Regions from separate parts of the Massilia putida genome, predicted to be linked through region 1. Evidence: riboswitches for the same ligand, from Rfam matches in the RefSeq annotation. Region 1 holds a riboswitch; each other region holds the start of a gene.
The links. A riboswitch is a leader RNA that binds a small molecule or an ion and turns the genes downstream of it on or off. The one in region 1 is predicted to bind manganese.

Region 1 (5,356 bases):
ACTTGGGTCGGAAGTTGAGCGGCTATAAGCGACCAAAGGTCTTCAGGGAGAAGTTCCTGGGCCATGGCATGAGTCCGTTTGCGAGCAGGGCCGCCATAACGATGGCCGATCCATGGCCGTGCACCTCCGCGATCGGCCTGTTTTGTCGACAACCGGTTCGGTCTCCTATACCGGACCCCGCATCTGGTTGACCTCAACAGTCAAGTGAGATAGCCCTTGTAAACGATCGAGTTTTTCATGGTAGAAAGCGGGATTGCGCTGAAGGTCCTCGGTAACGACAGAAACCAACGCGCTCATGTGACCCGGGCCAAGCCGCCATACGTGGAGGTCGAGCACGTTGTCTCCACTGTCCTCGATCACGTTGCGCACCTTGTCGGCCATTTTCCGGTCAGTATTCATGTCCAGCAGGATGCCGCCGGTGTCGCGCATCAGGCCGAACGACCAGTTCGCGATCACCAGTGCGCCGATCACGCCGGCCAGCGGGTCCATCCAAAGCCAGTTGAATTCTTTTGCCAGCACGAGGCCGATAATGGCCAGCACCGAGACGGCTGCATCCGCCATGACATGGATGTAGGCGGCGCGCATGTTGTGGTCGCGGTGAGCCGCGTCATGGCCGTTGCCATGGTCGTGCGGATGTTCGTCGAATTCCACCGCGTGGTCGCCATCCGGCAGCCGGAGGATGACCTTGAATGCGTGCGGCTCGGGAATCTCTTCCTTCGACTCGAGGTATCGGCCCCGGTCCGCGAACGTGAAGGATTGTTGCGCACCATCGGGACGAACCGTCGTGACGGAAAGTGCCGAGGCCGCCAGCTTCGTGCTTGCGGACTCGGAGGTAAGGCGGAAAACGGGCGGTACGCCATCTTCGAAGATCGACAGAGAAACCATTCCCGACGACGTCGCGATTCGCTGCGCCTCTTCCTCATCGTCGAGCCCATCATCATGGTCGTGTCCGTGGCTGTGTCCATGGCTATGCCCGTGACTATGACCATGATGGTCGCCGCTCAACAACCACACGCTCGCGATGTTGACCAGCAGGCCGACCACTGCGATCGGAATCGCTTCGCCGAAGTGGATGGGCACCGGCGAGAGGAAGCGTGTGACGGCTTCATAGCCGATCAAGAGGGCGATCATCGCAAGCACGATGGCGCTGGTAAAACCTGCCAAGTCGCCGAGCTTGCCGGTGCCGAAGACGAAACGCGCGTCACTCGCGTGCTTGCGCGCGTAGGTGTACGCGAGCGCTGCAATCAGCATTGCGCCCGCGTGCGTGGACATGTGCAGGCCGTCGGCAACCAGCGCCAACGAACCGAACAGGCTGCCGCCGACGATTTCGAGCAGCATCATCGCACTGCACAGCGCAATTACTGCCCACGTCTTGCGTTCGTTGTTTTCGTGGCCGGCGCCCAGAAAAATGTGGTCGTGACCCGCTCCGAAGGCAGCGTCTTCGAAACGGCTCATCTCCTTCCCTCGTTCGGGACGACCTTGGGCAGGAATAGGGGAGTGTGTCAGGTCTTGCATGAGGTTTCCTTGGCCGGCCGTGCTATCGCCCGGCCAGTTTTTTCTCGCGTCGTGCGCGTTCGTTGACGATCTGGTGTCTGCGGTGATCGGTCATCTTCTTCCACTCGCGTGCTTCGGCGAGCGTGCGCAGGCAGCCAGTGCAGAAGCCGGTCTTTCCGTCGAACTGGCATAGCTCGACACAGGGCGATTTGACGGCCATCGATGCTTACTTGAGGTATGAGCGGATCACGTCGAGGAGCTCGCTTGTGCCTTCGGCACGAGCGGCCTCAGTCAGGTCGCTGGCAGCGACGTGTTCCCGCACATGGTCCTCGATCACTTCCGCTATCAGGCCATTCATGGCCCCCCGGCTAGCAGCCAGCAGGTGCAGAACCTCGGCACACCCTGCTTCAGACGCCAGAGCACGTTCGATCGCCTCTACCTGACCACGTATGCGGCGTACGCGGGCAAGCAGTTTTGCCTTTTCTCTTGTCGTGTGGGACAAATGAACACCTTCAAATATAGGGTAAGGGGGTATATTATCATTGAACGCGAGCGTCGATCGATGGGACCGTGACGGCCACCGTGTTGTCGACTCCAATGCCGACATCAGGCGGCGCAGGCCGCCCGTATCAAACCGTGATTACATCAGGAATGGCAAGCCGGCAGCGAACACAATGTAGAGCGCCCCGAACACGGCCAACTTCCTTGCACTCAAATGGCGGTGCTTCAGGAACCAGTACAGCCCGACGATCGACGCGACCGTCACGACCGCGGCCCATACAAGTGACCGGTCCAGCATCCATGGCGTGAAAAACAGTCCCAGCGCGCTGGGTATGGTGGCCTGGATCATCATGGCGCCGCTGATGTTGGCAAGCGCCAGGTCCGACTTTCCTTGCCGGACCCAGATGACGGCGTTCATGGTTTCCGGCAGCTCCGTCGCGATCGGGCTCAGCAGTAATGCGACCAGTTGCGCCGGCAATCCGAGGAGAGGTCCTACCTCGCCGATTTCGCGCACGAACAATTGGGAAGCAGCGAAGATCGCGGCCAGTGCGCCAACCGTCTGCGCGACTGCCCACACGGTACGCGGGTTGTCGGCACGCGGCGTAAGCTTGAGGGGCTCAAGTTCCTCGGCGTCCGCCATTTCACCTGAAGCAGTCATCTCGCGCCAGACATAGACGCCGTATGCGATCAAGAACAGCACACCCAGCCACGGCTTGTATGCGAACGCGACGACACCCAGGCCGACCTTGCATAGGAAGACGGCCAGAAACCATCGTTGGTCGTCCAGCAGACGTCGTGCCGCTGGACGGGAAACGACGCGCCGCTCTTGCGTATGTTGAACAGTCATGAACGCGATGCCGACCACGGCATACGCAATGGTTGCGAGAACCAGGGGACCACCAAGGGCGGCGCCGACACCGATTTCCTTGTGCGCCGAATCATGCCCGAGGGCGACGGCAACGAAGGTCACGACGCTCTCGGGCAGTGCGGTGCCAAAGGCCGCAAGCACCGTCCCGGTCGCGGTCTGCGAGATGCCAAAGCGATGACCCACCCATTCCACGCCGTTGACGAAATATTCGCACGACACATAGATTGCAGCGGCTGAAAGAAGGAGGAGCACGAAGGGGACTAGCATAGCGCCCCCATGGGAACGACGGCGGCAGAATCAGTACGGAAGATTTTTTTTGACACAACAGCTCCAAGCCGGACGAAAACCGATGACCACATGCCCCGTCCGGCCTGGAAGGGCAATATGGTCAAAGGTCTTGCAAGGCTTGACGAGCCGCTTGCGCCATGGCCTGCTGGCCAAGGATGTTGACGCAAGCTCCTTTCAGAGAAAGGTAGCTACTCCCCAATGACGGGCGCATTGTAGCAGCGCAAATATGCAGCGTCCATCATTTCCGACGCAAAAGCGGTAGTCGAAAATCATGGGCTACTCCGACTTAGATGAGCAAATTGTCTATAGCTTGGCGCGCCTCCGCGGGTCAGAAATAGGTTTAGTTAGGCGTACATGGTCCCCCGGTTTGCCAAGCCCTCAATTCGTGGCGGCGTGAAGGTAAAGATTGCACCCGTACATTCGGCTTCGATTGCGACAATTTGTCGCGGTCCCTGATGGGATGTGCTGGTTAGTGCCCGATCGCTCTATCGCACTCCGCGTGCCAGCCTAACAGCGGGCTTTACCAACCGCGGTCTTACCTGACTGCCATCACTGCATAATTGCCTGTGCAATCGGCGGAATCGATAACCTCGTACTGCCGTTACTCTGTGCCGGTCGGATTACGCAGCGACGTAATCGGACCGGAAATTCCTGTCGTGTACCCGTAGTGCCCACGCGATCCGCGCATTCTTGTTCGCCAGTGCGACTGCTGCCACGTTCTTGTTACGCCGACCGAGCAATTTGCCCAGCCAACCCTGCACATTGGCCTTGCGTTCGAGTTGCCGAATGACCGCTCGAGCGCCATGGATCAGCAGCGTGTGCAGGTACGTGTCGCCGCCCTTGCTGATCCCCTGCAAACTCGCCTTCCCGCCGGACGAGCGCAGCTTTGGTACCGGGCCGGCCAAGCCGCCAACTGGCGGCCGTTCGTAAAATTCTTCGCATCGCCAACCGAAGCGATCACGGCACTGGCGGTAATCATGCCAAGCCCGTATTTTCTCCAGCTTGCACATGCGCGGAGGTGCCAACCCAGCCGACTCGCCAACTTGCATCGACCCTTCATTGGAATCGCCCGCTTGAGCTTTGACCGGCATCTAAATCATTGGTCCCGTAAATCATTTTCAGTTTTGCTGAATTGACCTTTCTTATGTGCGTTTTTTCACATAATTAACGTTCTGAAAGGTTGGTTATAGTACAGCTTTCATTGTCATATCATCATCTGCATCGCTTTCGGCATGCAGGCAAAACCGTGACATCGTACAGTTATTGGCGAAGTCGCGTCATGTTGCTGCTAGGCAGCTTTAACGAACAGACCCGGGTTCAGGGCCTGACGTACGATCAGTTCGGGAGAAAATTGGAAGCCGCAATCGAGGTGAGGACAAAGGCAATATTTGCGTTTTCGCGATAAAAAGAATCAAGTCGACTTCCAGTCACAAACTTTTAGGTAATTATCGCGGCAGCCTAATAGCGGATGCACATCTCGGTAACTACTTTGAAGACGAGTGGAGATAATGGCGGTATCGTAAATTAACTGATCAGTGAGCGAGACATGACTTATATCACGAGGCTACACAAGAATAAACTGTTGATGTCCGATGAAATTGCTCGTTCGCGGGCCGGGCGTTATTTCGAGCATTTCGAACTGAGCGCTATAGCCGATTACCACGATCGGCCGGATATACTGGCTATCTGGTCCCGCATGCTGGCCACGGCTTTGGGACCGGAAACATTGTATCAGTCGCCAGAATTTTTCGACTATCTAAGCAATACTGCGCAAGGGCCCGGTACGACTCATGAACTCCTCATTGTTCGCCGGAAGTCGGATCACTCGGTGGTTGGCTGCGTTCCGATTCGGACAATTAGCTGCGATCTCAACTTCCGTTTCGGCCATATAACTCTGTTCAGGCGAAAACTGCGTGCTTGTCAAATCCTTGGGAGTGTCCCACTGTTAGATCTCACGCAAGAAGGTGTCGTCAAGTCGCTCCTCCAGCAGCTGCTTAAACGTTATACGAAGTGCGACGTACTATACATGCAGGCCTTTCCCAAGGAAGCTAGCGCGATGCTTCAAAAAATTGAAGGCGTGTCCGCTTATGTTTTAAACGGCTGGCGCGTATGCCACACGCAACCGTTGCCAAACAGCGTTGACGCATACTTACAGAAATTCAGTTCAAAGAAACGCTACAATCTATCGCGTCAGGTCCGTTTGCT
Region 2 (5,356 bases), on a different replicon from region 1:
GAACGCCAGGCGCTACCTCTGCGGGCTGGGAGTCATTCCGGCCTTCCCCGATGCACCGACCACGGAACCTGCGGCCGCCCCCTATTACTCGTTCAAGGTATTCGGTACAGGGGCCGCGCTGTGCATCGCCGAGGCGCAGACGCGGGCGACGCGCCAGTACACGGTAAAGGGGTAACTACAGAATTTGGAAAAAATAGTACGCTAAGAGGGTGTAGACAAAATCAATAACGTAGCTGTGGCATGCTATCCCGATGTCGAAGGAGCATGCCATGGCAACGAGAGATCGACTCGACGGCATTGAGCCGTCAAGCAATGCAGGAGGCAGGCCGCCGGCATTGAAGCCTGAGCATATCGCGGTTTTGCACGATATCGTGGCGGAGCGCCCAGGCTAGCTTGAGTGAAATCGCCGACGAGCTGCACCACCGCTGTGGATTACGCGTGTGCGATGCAACGATTCGTCGTGCGCTGCGTGCACAAGGCATCGTACGACTCAAGCCAGTGCGTCGGGCGTGTGCGGAGCGAGCCGAGGGCGCCAAGCGGTATGGCTACACGGCAGCGCACCGACGCGAGGACATATCGCCGTACAGCACCAACTTGACAGACGCCGAATGGGAGCTGGTCGCTGATTTGTTCGAGCGAGTACCGGGACAACGAGGCACGCCCGTGCATTACAGCCGCCGCGATCTCGTGAATGCGTGCTCGTATGTGCTTCGAACGGGCTGCGCCTGGCGACTGTTACCCGAGTCGTTCCCACCCTGGCAGGCGGTGTACAAGGCGTTTTCGCGCTGGGTTGGAGCCGGCGTATTCGAGCTGATGCAGGACCGGCTGCGTGAACAATGGCGTGCACGCATGGGACGCGCGAGCACCCCGAGCGCAGCGGTGATCGATGCACAGTCCACTCGCGCCTCGCCGCAGGGTGGCGAAAGCGGATTCGATGCAGGCAAGAAGGTCAAAGGGCGAAAGCGCAATCTCGTGGTTGATACGATGGGGCTACTCATCGCCGTCACGGTCACCGCCGCGAGCGTGCAGGACCGGGATGCTGCCGCAGCCGTGGTTACACAAGCGTGCGCCAAAAGCCCTCGGCTAAAAAAGCTTTATACCGATGGCGCATACGGCGGGAAATGTGCCCATGACATCGAGCGGACGCATCATCTTCGTGTCGAAGTCGTTCGTCGTCCAGGTAACAGCACGATCGGAACGCTGCATGATTCCAAGGCGGCACCTGGGCCAACTGCTGTTTTCAACTCAGGATTCACGATCCTGCCCAAGCGCTGGGTCGTTGAACGAACCCACGCGTGGACCGAACGCTGGCGCCGCACAGTGATGCATCACGACGCAAACTCGCTGTGTCGGCGGCTTGGGTTTGGCTGGCCGAGGCGCGTATACTACTCAGCAGGCTCGCGTATCAAGGTTGATTTTGTCCACACCCTGTAAGAACGCCTACCAAAACCTATTAGTAACAAAAATGGCAACCGACGCCGGCACGGAGTTATAGACAATTTGCTCATCTAAGCCAAAGCTGCCCATGCGTTGCGTCTCCAGCTTTTCACCGGAACCAATGGACGCTACGTATTTGCACTGTTACAATACCGCCCGTCATTGGGGAGTAGCTACCTTTCTCTGAAAGGAGCTTGCGTCAACATCCTTGGCCAGCAGGCCATGGCGCAAGCGGCTCGTCGAGCCTTGCAAGACCTTTGGCCATATTGCGAGGGTGTAAATAATATTGTGTAAACGGTCATTTGGCAGGACACTGCCGCCATTAGGAGAAACGATGACCGTTGTAAAGCGTAACAAGCGGGCCAAGCCCGATCCGGAACTGCTCAAACTTGCCGACGGCCTGCTGGCAAACTACCAGAAGCCCGAGGACCTGATCGGCGAAAATGGGCTGCTCAAGCAGCTCACCAAGATGCTGGTCGAGCGCGCGCTGGAAGTCGAGATGACCGACCACCTGGGCCACGACAAAAGCGGCGAGGTGACCAACAGCACTGCCAACACCCGCAACGGCCATAGCATCAAGACGCTCAAGGGCGATTTCGGCGCGCTGCCGCTTGACGTTCCTCGCGACCGCCAGGGCACGTTCGAGCCGCAGATCGTCGTCAAGCATCAGACACGCTGGACCGGCTTCGACGACAAAATCATCTCGCTCTACGCGCGTGGCCTGAGCGTGCGGGAGATCCAAAGCCATCTGGAAGAGATGTACGGCACCGAGGTGTCACCGACCCTCATTTCCAACGTCACGGACGCTGTCAGCGAGGATGTGAAGCTCTGGCAGGCCCGCCCGCTCGACGCCGTGTACCCGATCCTCTATCTCGACTGCATTCACGTCAAGGTGCGCGACAACGGCGCGGTGCGTACCAAGGCGGTCTACCTGGCCATCGGCGTCAACATGGATGGCCACAAGGAGGTGCTGGGCCTGTGGATCTCCCAAACTGAAGGCGCGAAGTTCTGGCTGCAGGTCGTGACCGAGCTAAAAAATCGTGGCGTGCAGGACATATTCATCGCCTGCGTCGACGGCCTGAAAGGCTTCCCGGACGCCATCGAGGCGGTCTACCCGCAGACCTCGGTTCAGCTGTGCATCGTTCACATGGTGCGCAACAGCCTGAATTTCGTGCCCTGGAAAGCGCAGAAGGAAGTCGCCGCCGATCTGAAGTTGATTTACAGTGCAGCCACTACCGACGAGGCTGAACTCAGGCTTGCCGAATTCGAAGATAAATGGGATAAACAGTATAAACCGATAGGTCAGTCCTGGCGCCGTAACTGGGCGCGCGTCATACCGTTCTTCGACTACCCGCCGGAAATCCGAAAGGTGATATACACCACGAACGCTATTGAATCGATTAACATGAGCCTGCGAAAAGTGACCAAGGCCCGCAGTTCCTTTCCGACCGATGAAGCTGTCAGCAAGCTGTTTTATCTTGCCCTGAACAACATCAGCAAGAAGTGGACGATGCCGATACGGGACTGGAAAGCTGCGTTAAACCGCTTCGCCATCCAGTTTGAAGACCGGGTGCCGCAGACTTAAACGAAGAATCGTTTACACAGAATCTGGTACACCCCCCATATTGCCCTTCCAGGCCGGACGGGGCGTATGGTCATCGGTTTTCGTCCGGCTTGGAGCTGTCGTGTCAAAAAAAATCTTCCGTACTGATTCCGCCGCCGTGGTTCTCATGGTGGCGCCATGCTAGTCCCCTTCGTCCTCCTCCTTCTTTCGGCCGCTGCAATCTATGTGTCGTGCGAATATTTCGTCAACGGCGTGGAATGGGTGGGCCATCGCTTCGGCATGTCGCAGACCGCGACCGGGACAGTGCTTGCGGCCTTCGGTACTGCACTGCCTGAGAGCGTCGTGACCTTCGTTGCCGTCGTCTTCGGGCACGATGCGGCGCACAAGGAAATCGGTGTCGGCGCCGCCCTTGGCGGCCCCTTGGTTCTCGCAACCATTGCCTATGCCGTGGTCGGCATCGCGTTCATGACCGTCAAGAATACGCAAGAGCGCCGCGCGCAAGAGCGCCGCGTCGTTTCACGTCCAGCAAGGCGGCGCCTATTGGACGACCAACGATGGTTCCTGGCGATTTTCGTATGTAAGGTCGCCTTGGGCCTCGTCGCGTTCGCATTCAAGCCGTGGCTTGGTGTGCTCTTCTTGCTTGCATACGCGGCCTATGTCTGGCGCGAGATAACTGCTTCAGGTGAGACAGCAGACGCCGAGGAACTTGAGCCTTTGAAACTTACACCGCGCGCCAAGAACCCGCGTACCCTGTGGGCGGTCCTGCAGACGGTTGGCGCACTGGTCGCGATCTTCGCTGCTTCCCAATTGTTCGTGCGCGAAATCGGCGTGGTAGGACCTCTCCTCGGGTTGCCGGCGCAATTGGTCGCATTACTGCTGAGCCCAATCGCGACGGAGCTACCGGAAACCATGAACGCCGTCATCTGGGTCCGGCAAGGAAAGTCGGACCTGGCACTTGCCAACATCAGCGGCGCGATGATGATCCAGGCGACTATACCAAGCGCGCTTGGCCTCCTATTCACTCCATGGATGCTGGACCGTACGCTCGTATGGGCTGCAGTTGTGACGGTCGCGTCCATCGTCGGGCTGTACTGGTTTTTGAAGCACCGCCATTTGAGTGCCAGGAAACTCGCCGCGTTCGGGGCTCTGTACATCGTGTTCGCTGCTGGCGTCCCGTTCTTGATGTAATCGCTGAATGAAGCGAGCGGCAGCTCGCGCTGCCGCTCGATAGCGGTATCTGAATCAACACAAGCTGACGGTAACAGTTTTCGATCGACGCTCGCTTCGGGTAATATACCCCCTTACCCTATATTTGAAGGTATACATGTGTCTCACACAACAAGAGAAAAGGCAAAGCTGCTTGCTCGCGTACGCCGTATACGTGGGCAAGTAGAGGCGATCGAACGCGCCCTGGAGTCTGAAGCCGGGTGTGCCGAGGTTCTGCACCTGCTGGCTGCCGGCCGCGGTGCCATGAACGGCCTGATGGCCGAAGTGATCGGAGACCATGTTCGCGAACACGTCGCAGCGAGCGACCTGTCAGAAGCCGCGCGTGCGGAAGGCGCGAGCGAACTCCTCGATGTAATCCGAGCCTATCTCAAGTAGCAGCTATGGCCGTGAAATCGCCATGTGTCGAGCTATGCCAGTTCGACGGCAAGACCGGCTATTGCACAGGATGTCTGCGCACGCTCGCCGAAGCGCGTGAGTGGAAGAAGATGACGGATCACCGCAGGCATCACATCATCAACGAACGCGCACGGCGCGAGAAAAAGCTGGCCGGGCGATAGCGCAGCCGGCCGAGGAAACCTTATGCAAGACCTGACACACTTTCATGCACCGGCCCCGGATCGTCCCCAACCGGAGACGGAAATGAGCCGTTTCGAAGACGCCGCCTTCGGCGCGGGCCACGACCACATTTTTCTGGGTGCCGGCCACGAAAACAATGAACGCAAGACGTGGGCGGTTATTGCGCTGTGCAGTGCGATGATGCTGCTCGAAATCGTCGGGGGGAGCCTGTTCGGCTCACTGGCGCTGGTCGCGGACGGCCTGCACATGTCCACCCATGCCGGGGCGATGCTGATTGCGGCGCTCGCGTACACCTATGCGCGCAAGCACGCAAGCGACCCGCGCTTCGTGTTCGGCACCGGCAAGCTCGGCGACCTGGCCGGGTTCACGAGTGCCATTGTGCTCGCGATGATTGCCCTCCTGATCGGTTACGAGGCCGTTACACGTTTCCTCTCACCGGTGCCCATCCACTTCGGCGAGGCGATTCCAGTCGCAATCGTCGGCCTGCTAGTCAACATCGCGAGCGTCTGGCTGTTGAGCGGCGACCATCATGGACACAGCCACGGTCACAGC
Region 3 (5,356 bases), on a different replicon from region 1:
CAGGGACGGGAAATACCACGACAAGGAGTCGGACACGCTGCGCTTCCAGGACCACGGCAAGAAGTTGTCGACTACCGTTGAAGATCGCGCCACGATCGCGGACATGGTGGCCATCGCCGCGGCTAAAAACTGGAATCAAATCGAGTTGAAAGGTACTGACTCGTTCAGACAAACGGCCTGGCTGGAGGCCGAATCGCGCGGCCTGCGTACCAAGGGCTACGAGCCTACCCAACACGACCTGCAGCAGCTGGAGCAACTCAAGCGCGAACGCGGCGTCGCCGGCGATCCGGCCGTCAGCGCTGGAAAGGCGGACAAGGACGTCAAGAACACTATCGAGGTCAAGGTAGACCGCGAGATTAATACCCCCTCGACAAATAGCCAAGTGCAGTCGGCCTCGCGCTTTCCAGACCTGGAGCGGGTTCAAGAAGCTGCAAAGCAGATATTGACCTTGGGCGAAGGTCCTCAATCCGCCAAGATCATGAACGGCTTGACACCGAACCAGAGGGCGGCGGTTGAAGTTGAGCTAGATTTGGCGAAAGCTCGGCAGGCAGCAACGCGGGAAGAAATTTTAGGTACCGGAACACGATCTGCCGGGCGCCTGGAAGCAGCAGAGAAAGCCGACCAACGCGGCACTAAGAGCGCATCGGCTAACCCAGCTAGTCCGAACACTGCAGCTGAACCAACTGCAAGCCGCAAGGACACCCCGGATCAGGCTCAAGCCAAAACAGATGCACCGGGTGAAGGCAAGACCCCGATCGTTGGACGCCTGCTCGATCATGGACGCGCGAACTACAAGCACGATCCGGACGAGAAGCAGAGTTACTACGTGAAGCTGCAGACGCAGGCAGGAGAACGAACGGTATGGGGCAAGGATCTGGAGCGCTCGATGAGCGACGGCAAGTTCAAGGCCGGGGACGGAATCTCGTTGAAGCTCAACGACCAACAGAGCGTCCAGGTGACAGCCAACGTGCGCGACGGTGCGGGCAAGGTCATTGGCGAGCAACAGGTACCTGCCAAGCGCAACGAATGGGAAGTCAAGCCGGCCGGCCTGGTCGTGATGCGGACGCTTTCACCGGACGAAAAGGTCAAGGTCGAGGCGGCCTTCAAGGTGCTGGACAAGCAGCTGTCGAAATATCCCGAAGACCTGCGCCGTGAAGTCCTTGGACGATTCAACGCCTCCGTCGAAAAGGGCGATATGAAGCTGCCCGCGCCCCAGGTAGCGGAAAAATCCTCCCCCTCAAGGCAGGCGCGACAGCCTGAGCTAGAACGTACCCGCTGATTTCGCGGACGCGAAAACGGCGGCGCTGGGCAAAGCAGCGCTGCCGTTCAAGCCTAGTTCAGCAACAACTCACGAGTGCTAACGACTGTCACCTCTAGAAAATCGTCCATTTTCAGGCTTTTTTGAATCCAGCGTGCCAGTTCAGCCTTGCCATAAATGCGCGGTGTACCACTTTTTTGGTTGGCTTTACGGTCAAGCATACCCATCAGTAGGGCGCGCTCGCTACCGCAGTACATCTTTAGCTCAGTACCATGCTCAGCAAAATGCCGCGCAAATGCGACTGGCACATTGAAAAATCCCTCGTTGTAGTAGGTCTTCCCTAAACGAACCTTGAAATGCACCTGGTGCAAGTGGATGGTAGGCTTAAAGCCTCCGCATGGCCAGTAAATGGCTTCGTGCTCTCTTTCTCCGACATAGGCTGCTCGACACGTGAGAAAGATACCTGCGGCAACTCGCCACTAACTACCAAGGGGCTTAGAGGGTGTAGACAAAATCGCTGGCGTACCTGTGGCATGCTATTCCGGTTATGGGAGGGCATGCCATGGCATCGAAACAGCAGTCTGATCCTTCGTCGCCAGCAAATCTTGGCGGCAGGCCGTCAGCATTGAAGCCTGAGCATATCGCAGCTTTGCACGGAATCGTGTTGGAGCACGCGCAGGCAAGCTTGGATGAAATTGCCGATGAGTTGGATCGTCGCTGCGGCGTGCGCGTTTGCACAGCAACGATCCGGCGCGCGTTACGCGCGGAAGGCATCGTACGGCTCAAGGCCGCTCGACGGGTATCTCCCACGGCCGATAAAGGCCCTAAGCGCTACGGCTACACGGAAGCGCACCGGCGCGAAGACGTTCCCTTCTACAGTACCAACTTGACTGACGCAGAATGGGAGCTGGTCGCTGATTTGTTCGAGCGGGCCCCAGGCCAACGAGGTACCCCGGCGCAGTACAGCAGGCGCGAGCTGGTCAACGCCTGTTCTTACGTCTTGCGCACGGGGTGCGCCTGGAGACTCTTGCCCAAGACATTCCCGCCTTGGCAAGCAGTCTACAAAACCTTCGCGCGCTGGGCTGCAGCAGGAGTATTCGAGCAGATGCAAGATCGGTTACGCGAGCAATGGCGCTCGCGTATCGGACGCCCAAGTACGCCGACTGCGGCCGTTATCGATGCCCAGTCCAATCGCAGCTCGCCACAGGGCGGCGAGAGCGGCTTCGATGCAGGCAAAAAGGTCAAAGGCCGAAAACGCAACCTCGTCGTCGATACATTGGGCCTGGTTCTTGCCGTGACGGTGACTGCTGCAAGCGTGCAGGATCGAGACGCCGCCGCAGCCGTTGTCGCACAGGCGTGTGCCAAAGCGCCCCGGCTCGAGAAGCTTTACACAGACGGGGCGTACAGCGGAAAGTGTGCTCGCGACATCGAGCAGCAACATCACATCCGTGTCGAAGTCGTACGGCGCCCAGGTAACGGCACGACCGGAACGCTGCACAATGCTGCACAAGCGACTGTCCCGACTATGGAAATCGAAAAAGGATTCGTGGCCTTACCGAAGCGCTGGGTCGTTGAGCGCACGCACGCGTGGACTGAGCGCTGGCGTCGTACGGTGATGCATCACGACCGAAAACTGGAAATCTCGACCGCTTGGGTCTGGCTCGCAGAGGCCCGAATGCTACTCAACAGATTGACTTATCAGGCTTAATTTCGTCCACACCCTGTTAGAACGCCTAACAAAACCTGTTAGTAACAAAAATAGCAACCGACGCCGGCACGGAGTTATAGACAATTTGCTCATCTAAGCCAGAGCTGCCCATGCGTTGCGTCTCCAGCTTTTCACCGGAACCAATGGACGCTGCGTATTTGCACTGTTACAATACCCCCCGTCATTGGGGAGTAGCTACCTTTCTCTGAAAGGAGCTTGCGTCAACATCCTTGGCCAGCAGGCCATGGCGCAAGCGGCTCGTCGAGCCTTGCAAGACCTTTGGCCATATTGCCCTTCCAGGCCGGACGGGGCGTATGGTCATCGGTTTTTGTCCGGCTTGGAGCTGTCGTGTCAAAAAAAATCTTCCGTACTGATTCCGCCGCCGTGGTTCTCATGGTGGCGCCATGCTAGTCCCCTTCGTCCTCCTCCTTCTTTCGGCCGCTGCAATCTATGTGTCGTGCGAATATTTCGTCAACGGCGTGGAATGGGTGGGCCATCGCTTCGGCATGTCGCAGACCGCGACCGGGACAGTGCTTGCGGCCTTTGGTACTGCACTGCCTGAGAGCGTCGTGACTTTCGTTGCCGTCGTCTTCGGGCACGATGCGGCGCACAAGGAAATCGGTGTCGGCGCCGCCCTTGGCGGCCCCCTGGTTCTCGCAACCATTGCCTATGCCGTGGTCGGCATCGCGTTCATGACCGTCAAGAATACGCAAGAGCGCCGCGTCGTTTCACGTCCAGCAAGGCGGCGCCTACTGGACGACCAACGATGGTTCCTGGCGATTTTCGTATGTAAGGTCGCCTTGGGCCTCGTCGCGTTCGCATTCAAGCCGTGGCTTGGTGTGCTCTTCTTGCTTGCATACGCGGCCTATGTCTGGCGCGAGATAACTGCTTCAGGTGAGACAGCAGACGCCGAGGAACTTGAGCCTTTGAAACTTACACCGCGCGCCAAGAACCCGCGTACCCTGTGGGCGGTCCTGCAGACGGTTGGCGCACTGGTCGCGATCTTCGCTGCTTCCCAGTTGTTCGTGCGCGAAATCGGTGTAGTAGGACCTCTCATCGGATTGCCGGCGCAACTGGTCGCATTACTGTTGAGTCCAATCGCGACGGAGTTGCCGGAGACGATGAACGCTGTCATCTGGGTCCGGCAAGGAAAGTCCGACCTGGCACTTGCCAACATTAGCGGCGCCATGATGATCCAGGCGACTATACCAAGCGCGCTTGGCCTCCTTTTCACTCCATGGATGCTGGACCGTACGCTCGTATGGGCTGCAGTTGTGACGGTCGCGTCCATCGTCGGGCTGTACTGGTTTTTGAAGCACCGCCATTTGAGTGCCAGGAAACTCGCCGCGTTCGGGGCTCTGTACATCGTGTTCGCTGCTGGCGTCCCGTTCTTGATGTAATCGCTGAATGAAGCGAGCGGCAGCCCGCGCTGCCGCTCGATAGCGGTATCTGAATCAACACAAGCTGACGGTAACAGTTTTCGATCGACGCTCGCTTCGGGTAATATACCCCCTTACCCTATATTTGAAGGTATTCATGTGTCTCACACAACAAGAGAAAAGGCAAAGCTGCTTGCTCGCGTACGCCGTATACGTGGGCAAGTAGAGGCGATCGAACGCGCCCTGGAGTCTGAAGCCGGGTGTGCCGAGGTTCTGCACCTGCTGGCTGCCAGCCGCGGTGCCATGAACGGCCTGATGGCCGAAGTGATCGAAGACCATGTTCGCGAACACGTCGCCGCGAGCGACCTGTCAGAAGCCGCGCGTGCGGAAGGCGCGAGCGAACTCCTCGATGTAATCCGAGCCTATCTCAAGTAGCAGCTATGGCCGTGAAATCGCCATGTGTCGAGCTATGCCAGTTCGACGGCAAGACCGGCTATTGCACAGGATGTCTGCGCACGCTCGCCGAAGCGCGTGAGTGGAAGAAGATGACGGATCACCGCAGGCATCACATCATCAACGAACGCGCACGGCGCGAGAAAAAGCTGGCTGGGCGATAGCGCAGCCGGCCGAGGAAACCTTATGCAAGACCTGACACACTTTCATGCTCCGGCCCCGGATCGTCCCCAACCGGAGGCGGAAATGAGCCGTTTCGAAGACGCCGCCTTCGGCGCGGGCCACGACCACATTTTTCTGGGTGCCGGCCACGAAAACAATGAACGCAAGACGTGGGCGGTTATTGCGCTGTGCAGTGCGATGATGCTGCTCGAAATCGTCGGGGGGAGCCTGTTCGGCTCACTGGCGCTGGTCGCGGACGGCCTGCACATGTCCACCCATGCCGGGGCGATGCTGATTGCGGCGCTCGCGTACACCTATGCGCGCAAGCACGCAAGCGACCCGCGCTTCGTGTTCGGCACCGGCAAGCTCGGCGACCTGGCCGGGTTCACGAGTGCT
Region 4 (5,356 bases), 780 kb from region 1:
CAGGCCGAAGGCAGCGACTTCGCGGACGTCGAGGTCCTGGCGTGCCGCGATTACGACGACATCGGCGCCGCGATGGATGCGTACCTGGCCCGGGCCGGGGCACGCGGCCATGCGACGGACGCCATCCGCCATGCGGCCGTCGCCATCGCCAACCCGGTCGAAGGCGACTTCGTGCGGATGACGAATCACCACTGGTGCTTTTCGATTGCGGCGCTGCGCGACGCGCGGGCGCTCGACACGCTCCTGGTCGTGAACGATTTCGCCGCGCTGGCGATGGCTTTGCCGCATCTCGACGAGGCCGGACGCGAGCGAATCGGCGGCGACATCGCCGCGACGCCCGGCCGGCCCATCGGCCTGATCGGCCCCGGCACCGGTCTCGGTGTGTCCGGCGTCGTCCCCGCGCCGGGACCCGGCGGCACGCGCTGGATCGCGCTGGCGGGCGAGGGCGGCCACGCCAGCTTCGCGCCCGTCACGCGCCAGGAGGTGGACGTCCTGGACGCGTTGTGGGAAGAACACGGCCATGTGTCGGCCGAACGCCTGTTGTCCGGGCCGGGCCTGGAAGCGATCCACCGCGTCCTGTCCGGCGAGCGCCTGGCCGCCGCCGCGATCACGGCGCGGGCGCTGGACGGCACGAGCGCGGCCTGCCGCGCCACGGTCGACGTATTCTGCGCAATGCTGGGCAGCGTGGCGGGCAACGTCGCGTTGACGTTGGGCGCGACGGGCGGCATGTATATCGGCGGCGGCATCGTGCCGCGGCTGGGGTCCCTGTTCCACGCGTCCGCATTCCGCGCCCGCTTCGAAGGCAAGGGCCGGCTGCGGCCCTACCTGGCACGCATTCCGACCTGGCTCGTCACCGAACCCTATCCCGCGCTGCGCGGCGGCGCCGTCATGCTCGACGCCGCGACACGACAACCATAACGAGGAGACACCATGGCATCCGCACCCAATACGCCCGGCACCGCGCCGCTGGCGGCCGCACCCGCCGCCGCGGCGGCGAACACCGGACCGCTCGTCATCGTCACGATCCTGTTCTTCATGTGGGGCCTGCTCACATCGCTGAACGACGTGCTGATCCCGCATCTGAAGGCGATCTATACGCTGAATTATCTGCAGGCGATGCTCGTGCAGTTCTGCTTCTTCGGCGCCTATTTCATCGTGTCGCTGCCGGCCGGCGCGCTGATCCGCCGCCTCGGCTACCAGAAGGGCGCCGTCACGGGCCTCCTGATCGCGGCCGCCGGCTGCGCGCTGTTCTATCCGGCCGCGCAGGGCGGCTACGGGCTGTTCCTGTTCGCGTTCTTCGTGCTCGCGGCCGGCATCACGATCCTGCAGGTGGCCGCGAATCCATACGTGACGGTGCTCGGTCCCCCGGCCACGGCGTCGAGCCGCCTGACGTTCACGCAAGCCCTCAACTCGCTCGGCACGACGGTCGGCCCGCTGGTCGGCGGCGCGTTGATCCTGGCCGGGGCCGGCAGCCTGACGGCCGACCAGGTGGCAAAGCTGGACGCGGCCGGACGGGCCGCGCACCGCGCGCAAGAAGCGGCCACGGTACAGGGCCCCTACCTGGCGCTGGCGGCGGCGCTCGCGATCCTGGCCGTGCTGTTCGCGCTGGCCCGGCTGCCGCGCATCGACCATGCGGAGGGCGACACGGCTGCGGCCTCCGGTTCGGCGCTCGCCTACCGCCACCTCGTGCTGGGCGCGGTTGCGATTTTCCTGTACGTGGGCGGAGAAGTCAGTATCGGCAGCTTCCTCGTCAACTTCCTGGGCGAAGCGCGGGTCGCCGGGATGCCGGCGGCGCAGGCGGCCGGCTACGTCAGCGTGTACTGGGGCGGAGCGCTGATCGGGCGCTTCATCGGCTTCGGCGTGATGCGTGTCGTCAGCCCGGGCAAGGCGCTCGCGTTCAATGCGCTCGCCGCCATCGTGCTCGTGCTGGCGGCCATCCTCGGCGAAGGCCGGGCCGCGATGTGGGCGATCCTCGCCGTCGGCCTGTGCAACTCGATCATGTTCCCCACGATCTTCAGCATGGCCTTGCACGGCTTGGGACGCCACACGGGACAGGGCTCCGGCATCCTCTGCATGGCCATCGTGGGCGGCGCGATCGTGCCGTTCTTGCAGGGCATGCTGGCGGACCGCATCGGCGTCCAGCCGTCGTTCTTCGTGCCGGCCGCGTGCTACGGCTTCATTTTGTTCTTCGGGCTCCGATACGCCAACCTGCATCGCCAGGCCGGCGGCCCGGCCTGACGCTGGCCTTCCGGCCACATTTTCGGTAGAATGCCGGCATCCCATTGGGGAGTAGCCTGCTTCCGCCCGCGCGGAAGATCCCGTATCAACACACTCGACGATCATCGGCCAGGTGCCGTTCGCCGTCGTGGTACGGGTAGCCGTTTCGGTTGGCAAGACCTTTGGTATGTCTGCGCGTTCATCGGGCCGCGCCGGCATGCCATCGTCATCCGCCCGACTGGAACCGTAATGAATTTCCTCGCCACCGCCGCACTCGCACTTGCCATGTCCACCGACGCATTCGCCGTCGCCGTCGGCAAGGGCGCCGCGCTGCAACGTCCCCATCTTCGCGAGGCCCTGCGCACGGGCGCGATCTTCGGCGTCATCGAAGGCATCACGCCCGTGATCGGCTGGGCCCTCGGCCATTGGGCCGCGCCGTACGTCGAAGCGTGGGACCACTGGATCGCGTTCACGTTGCTGGGACTCCTGGGCCTGCGCATGATGCGCGAAGGCTTGTCCGGCGCGGACGACGACGAGGACGACAAACCGACCTCCCACTCGTTCTGGCTGCTCGCCGTGACGGGCGTCGCGACCAGCATGGGGTAATTAGGGAAATCGGAAAAAATCGGGCGCTAAGCACTATTGCTCATAGTTGGAGTCACGCAGAGCCCGATATTTGAAGGTTGAGGTGCAGTGGAACGGAAGCCCGGGTTAAGAAAATGCCACCGCCTTGAAACACACTGATATGCGGTCTCCCGAAAGGCGTCGAGTCCTCGGGCGAGCTTGGCTTTGGGAACTAGCCGGGCCGGCTCGAACTCCGCGAACGTGCCACCGCCGTTGCTCGAACGTCCGCTCACGCATCTCGCACAGTCGGCATTTGGGAACTTGGCAGGTAAGCGGTTCCTGAGCGGCGTTATATCTTCCGATTTCTCAAGCCGGCACAATCCCCTCCGAGTTCAACAACACGGAGCCGGACATGGACAAGCTGGAGTCTCACATCTCGAAGGAAGCCGCCTGGCGTAGCCGATTGCTTCGGCATGCGCAAAGCGGCAAGACCATCGCTGCGTTCTGCCGGGATGAATCGGTGTCGACGGCCAGCTTCCATATCTGGCGGTCAAAGCTGGCCGCCGCCAGCAGGCACGCGGCCACTCCCGGACAGCCAGCAGCATTCATTGACCTCGGTACCATCGCGAACACGTCCGGTGTCACGGCTATGGTACATCCGCCTGCATCGGTGTCGACGCCGACTGCTGGAATCGACATCAGAATCGATCTCGGCGGCGGCACCGTCCTAACGATCACGAGGCGCTGATGTTCTTCCCGGAAGGCCAGGTACGGGTATTCCTATACGGGCAGCCGGTCAACATGCGCCTGTCATTCGACGGTCTCTACGCGCTGGCGAAACATGTCATGCATCAGGATCCGCTCTCCGGAAACCTGTTCGCGTTCATCAACCGCCGAGCGACCCAGATCCGCGTCCTGTACTTCGACCGCAGCGGCCTGTGCGTGTGGGCCAAGCGTCTCGAGCAAGGCCGTCTGGTCAGCAACTGGGCCGACGTTAAAAGCTGCGAAATGGACTGGACGGGACTGAAGTTACTGCTCGAAGGGATCGAGCCGAAACAGGTGCGTAAGCGCTACAAAAAGCCTGGCACCGGCACCCAAAACCAGCGAGTTCACCCTGCGAAAACTTTATAATATTGCTATGCCCTCCGACCAACATCCCGCCTCTGACACTGCCAGTTCAGCAGTGGGGTTGACCATGCCGCAGATGAGCGCTTTGCTCGACGCGAAAGAGCGTGAAATCATCCGGCTGCGCCGTCAGGTGGCGTGGTTTCAGCGGCAGATCTTCGGGCAGAAGAGCGAGCGTCGGATGCCGGAACCGGACGGCGTCCAGGGCACTCTGGGAGAGGCGTTCGACGTCGTTCCCGATGACGCGGCGGCGCCGGCCAAAAAGACCAGGATCGCGGCGCACGAGCGCGTACCCGGGAAGAAGAACAGCAATCTCATCGATGGCACCGATGACGCGGCCCTGTTCTTTGACGAGTCGAAGGTGCCGGTCCAGGTCATCGCCGTTGCCAATGACGAGACGGCAGGACTGGACCCGGCAGACTTCGAGGTGATCGGCGAAAAGGTCAGCTACCGCCTGGCCCAGCGTCCCGGCAGCTACGTCATCCTCAAGTACGTGCGCCCGGTCATCAAGCTTCGTGCTGATGGAGCGCTGTCGTGCTCTCTGGCTCCGGTCGGCGTACTGGACGGTTGCCGCGCCGACGTCAGCTTCATCGCCGGCATGATCATCGATAAGTTCGCCTATCACCAGCCGCTGTACCGCCAGCACGTCAAACTGCAGGATTCGGGCATCAACGTCAGCCGTGCATGGATCACGAAGCTGATGCCGGCCGCGGTATCGCTGATCGAGCCGATCTTCAACGCCCAGCTGGAGTCGGTGCGGCGCTCGCGCGTGATCGCGATGGACGAAACGCCGATCAAGGCGGGGCGTGCCGGCCCAGGAAAGATGAAGGCAGCGTATTTCTGGCCCGTCGTGGGCGAGCAGGATGAAATCTGCTTCCTGTACTACCCCAGCCGGGCGGCCAAGCACGTCGAGACCACGCTTGGCCTGCAGCGGCCAAATGGCGCCGTCTTGCAAAGCGATGGCTACAGCGCCTATGAGCATTACGCGAAGAAGACCGGGATCACACACGCGCAGTGCTGGGCACACGCACGCCGTAAAATCTTTGATGCCAAGGATATCGAGCCGGTGCAGGCCGACCAGGCACTGCATGCGATCGCCGGTCTCTACAAGGTCGAACAGCACATTCGCGACGATGGCCTGACGGGACAAGCCAAGCTCACACGCCGACAGAAACAGTCGAAACCTGTCCTCGAGCGCTTCTTCACCTGGATCGACGAACAGTTCGACAAACAGGGATTCCTGCCGAGCAGTCCCTTTCTCGGTGCGCTGGCGTATATCCGTGAGCGCCGGGTCGGCCTGTCGGTCTACCTGGATGACCCGGAGGTATCGATCGACACGAACCACCTCGAGCGCGCCCTGAGAGTTATCCCGATGGGGAAGAAGAACTGGCTGTTCAGCTGGACCGAGCTGGGCGCCAAGCACGTCGGCATCGTTCAAAGCCTGCTGGCG

Region 2: linked by a shared signal. The riboswitch ahead of BVG12_RS02310 (IS256 family transposase) and the one ahead of BVG12_RS32500 (sodium:calcium antiporter) in region 1 are both predicted to bind manganese.
Region 3: linked by a shared signal. The riboswitch ahead of BVG12_RS00100 (sodium:calcium antiporter) and the one ahead of BVG12_RS32500 (sodium:calcium antiporter) in region 1 are both predicted to bind manganese.
Region 4: linked by a shared signal. The riboswitch ahead of BVG12_RS05150 (manganese efflux pump) and the one ahead of BVG12_RS32500 (sodium:calcium antiporter) in region 1 are both predicted to bind manganese.

Annotation. Positions count from the first base shown of each region.
Region 1 covers NZ_CP019038.1:6,806,552-6,811,907, forward strand. Annotated here, with positions in the region: gene dmeF (CDF family Co(II)/Ni(II) efflux transporter DmeF) at 166-1,455, opposite strand; gene BVG12_RS32490 (DUF1289 domain-containing protein) at 1,538-1,714, opposite strand; gene BVG12_RS32495 (metal/formaldehyde-sensitive transcriptional repressor) at 1,721-1,996, opposite strand; gene BVG12_RS32500 (sodium:calcium antiporter) at 2,135-3,130, opposite strand; yybP-ykoY riboswitch at 3,190-3,360, opposite strand; gene BVG12_RS32505 (transposase) at 3,772-4,056, opposite strand; gene BVG12_RS35935 (transposase) at 3,960-4,211, opposite strand; gene BVG12_RS32515 (GNAT family N-acetyltransferase) at 4,698-5,356, shown strand, end outside.
Region 2 covers NZ_CP019037.1:430,303-435,658, forward strand. Annotated here, with positions in the region: partial or broken gene BVG12_RS02305 (IS5 family transposase) at 270-1,415, shown strand; yybP-ykoY riboswitch at 1,590-1,684, shown strand; gene BVG12_RS02310 (IS256 family transposase) at 1,772-3,022, shown strand; gene BVG12_RS02315 (sodium:calcium antiporter) at 3,179-4,189, shown strand; gene BVG12_RS02320 (metal/formaldehyde-sensitive transcriptional repressor) at 4,328-4,603, shown strand; gene BVG12_RS02325 (DUF1289 domain-containing protein) at 4,609-4,785, shown strand; gene dmeF (CDF family Co(II)/Ni(II) efflux transporter DmeF) at 4,868-5,356, shown strand, end outside.
Region 3 covers NZ_CP019036.1:14,369-19,724, reverse strand. Annotated here, with positions in the region: gene BVG12_RS00115 (LPD7 domain-containing protein) at 1-1,279, shown strand, start outside; gene BVG12_RS33690 (hypothetical protein) at 1,333-1,629, opposite strand; gene BVG12_RS00105 (IS5 family transposase) at 1,821-2,966, shown strand; yybP-ykoY riboswitch at 3,141-3,311, shown strand; gene BVG12_RS00100 (sodium:calcium antiporter) at 3,371-4,366, shown strand; gene BVG12_RS00095 (metal/formaldehyde-sensitive transcriptional repressor) at 4,505-4,780, shown strand; gene BVG12_RS00090 (DUF1289 domain-containing protein) at 4,786-4,962, shown strand; gene dmeF (CDF family Co(II)/Ni(II) efflux transporter DmeF) at 5,045-5,356, shown strand, end outside.
Region 4 covers NZ_CP019038.1:596,899-602,254, reverse strand. Annotated here, with positions in the region: gene BVG12_RS05160 (glucokinase) at 1-918, shown strand, start outside; gene BVG12_RS05155 (sugar MFS transporter) at 931-2,238, shown strand; yybP-ykoY riboswitch at 2,272-2,460, shown strand; partial or broken gene BVG12_RS05150 (manganese efflux pump) at 2,467-2,817, shown strand; gene tnpA (IS66 family insertion sequence element accessory protein TnpA) at 3,194-3,529, shown strand; gene tnpB (IS66 family insertion sequence element accessory protein TnpB) at 3,529-3,912, shown strand; gene tnpC (IS66 family transposase) at 3,920-5,356, shown strand, end outside.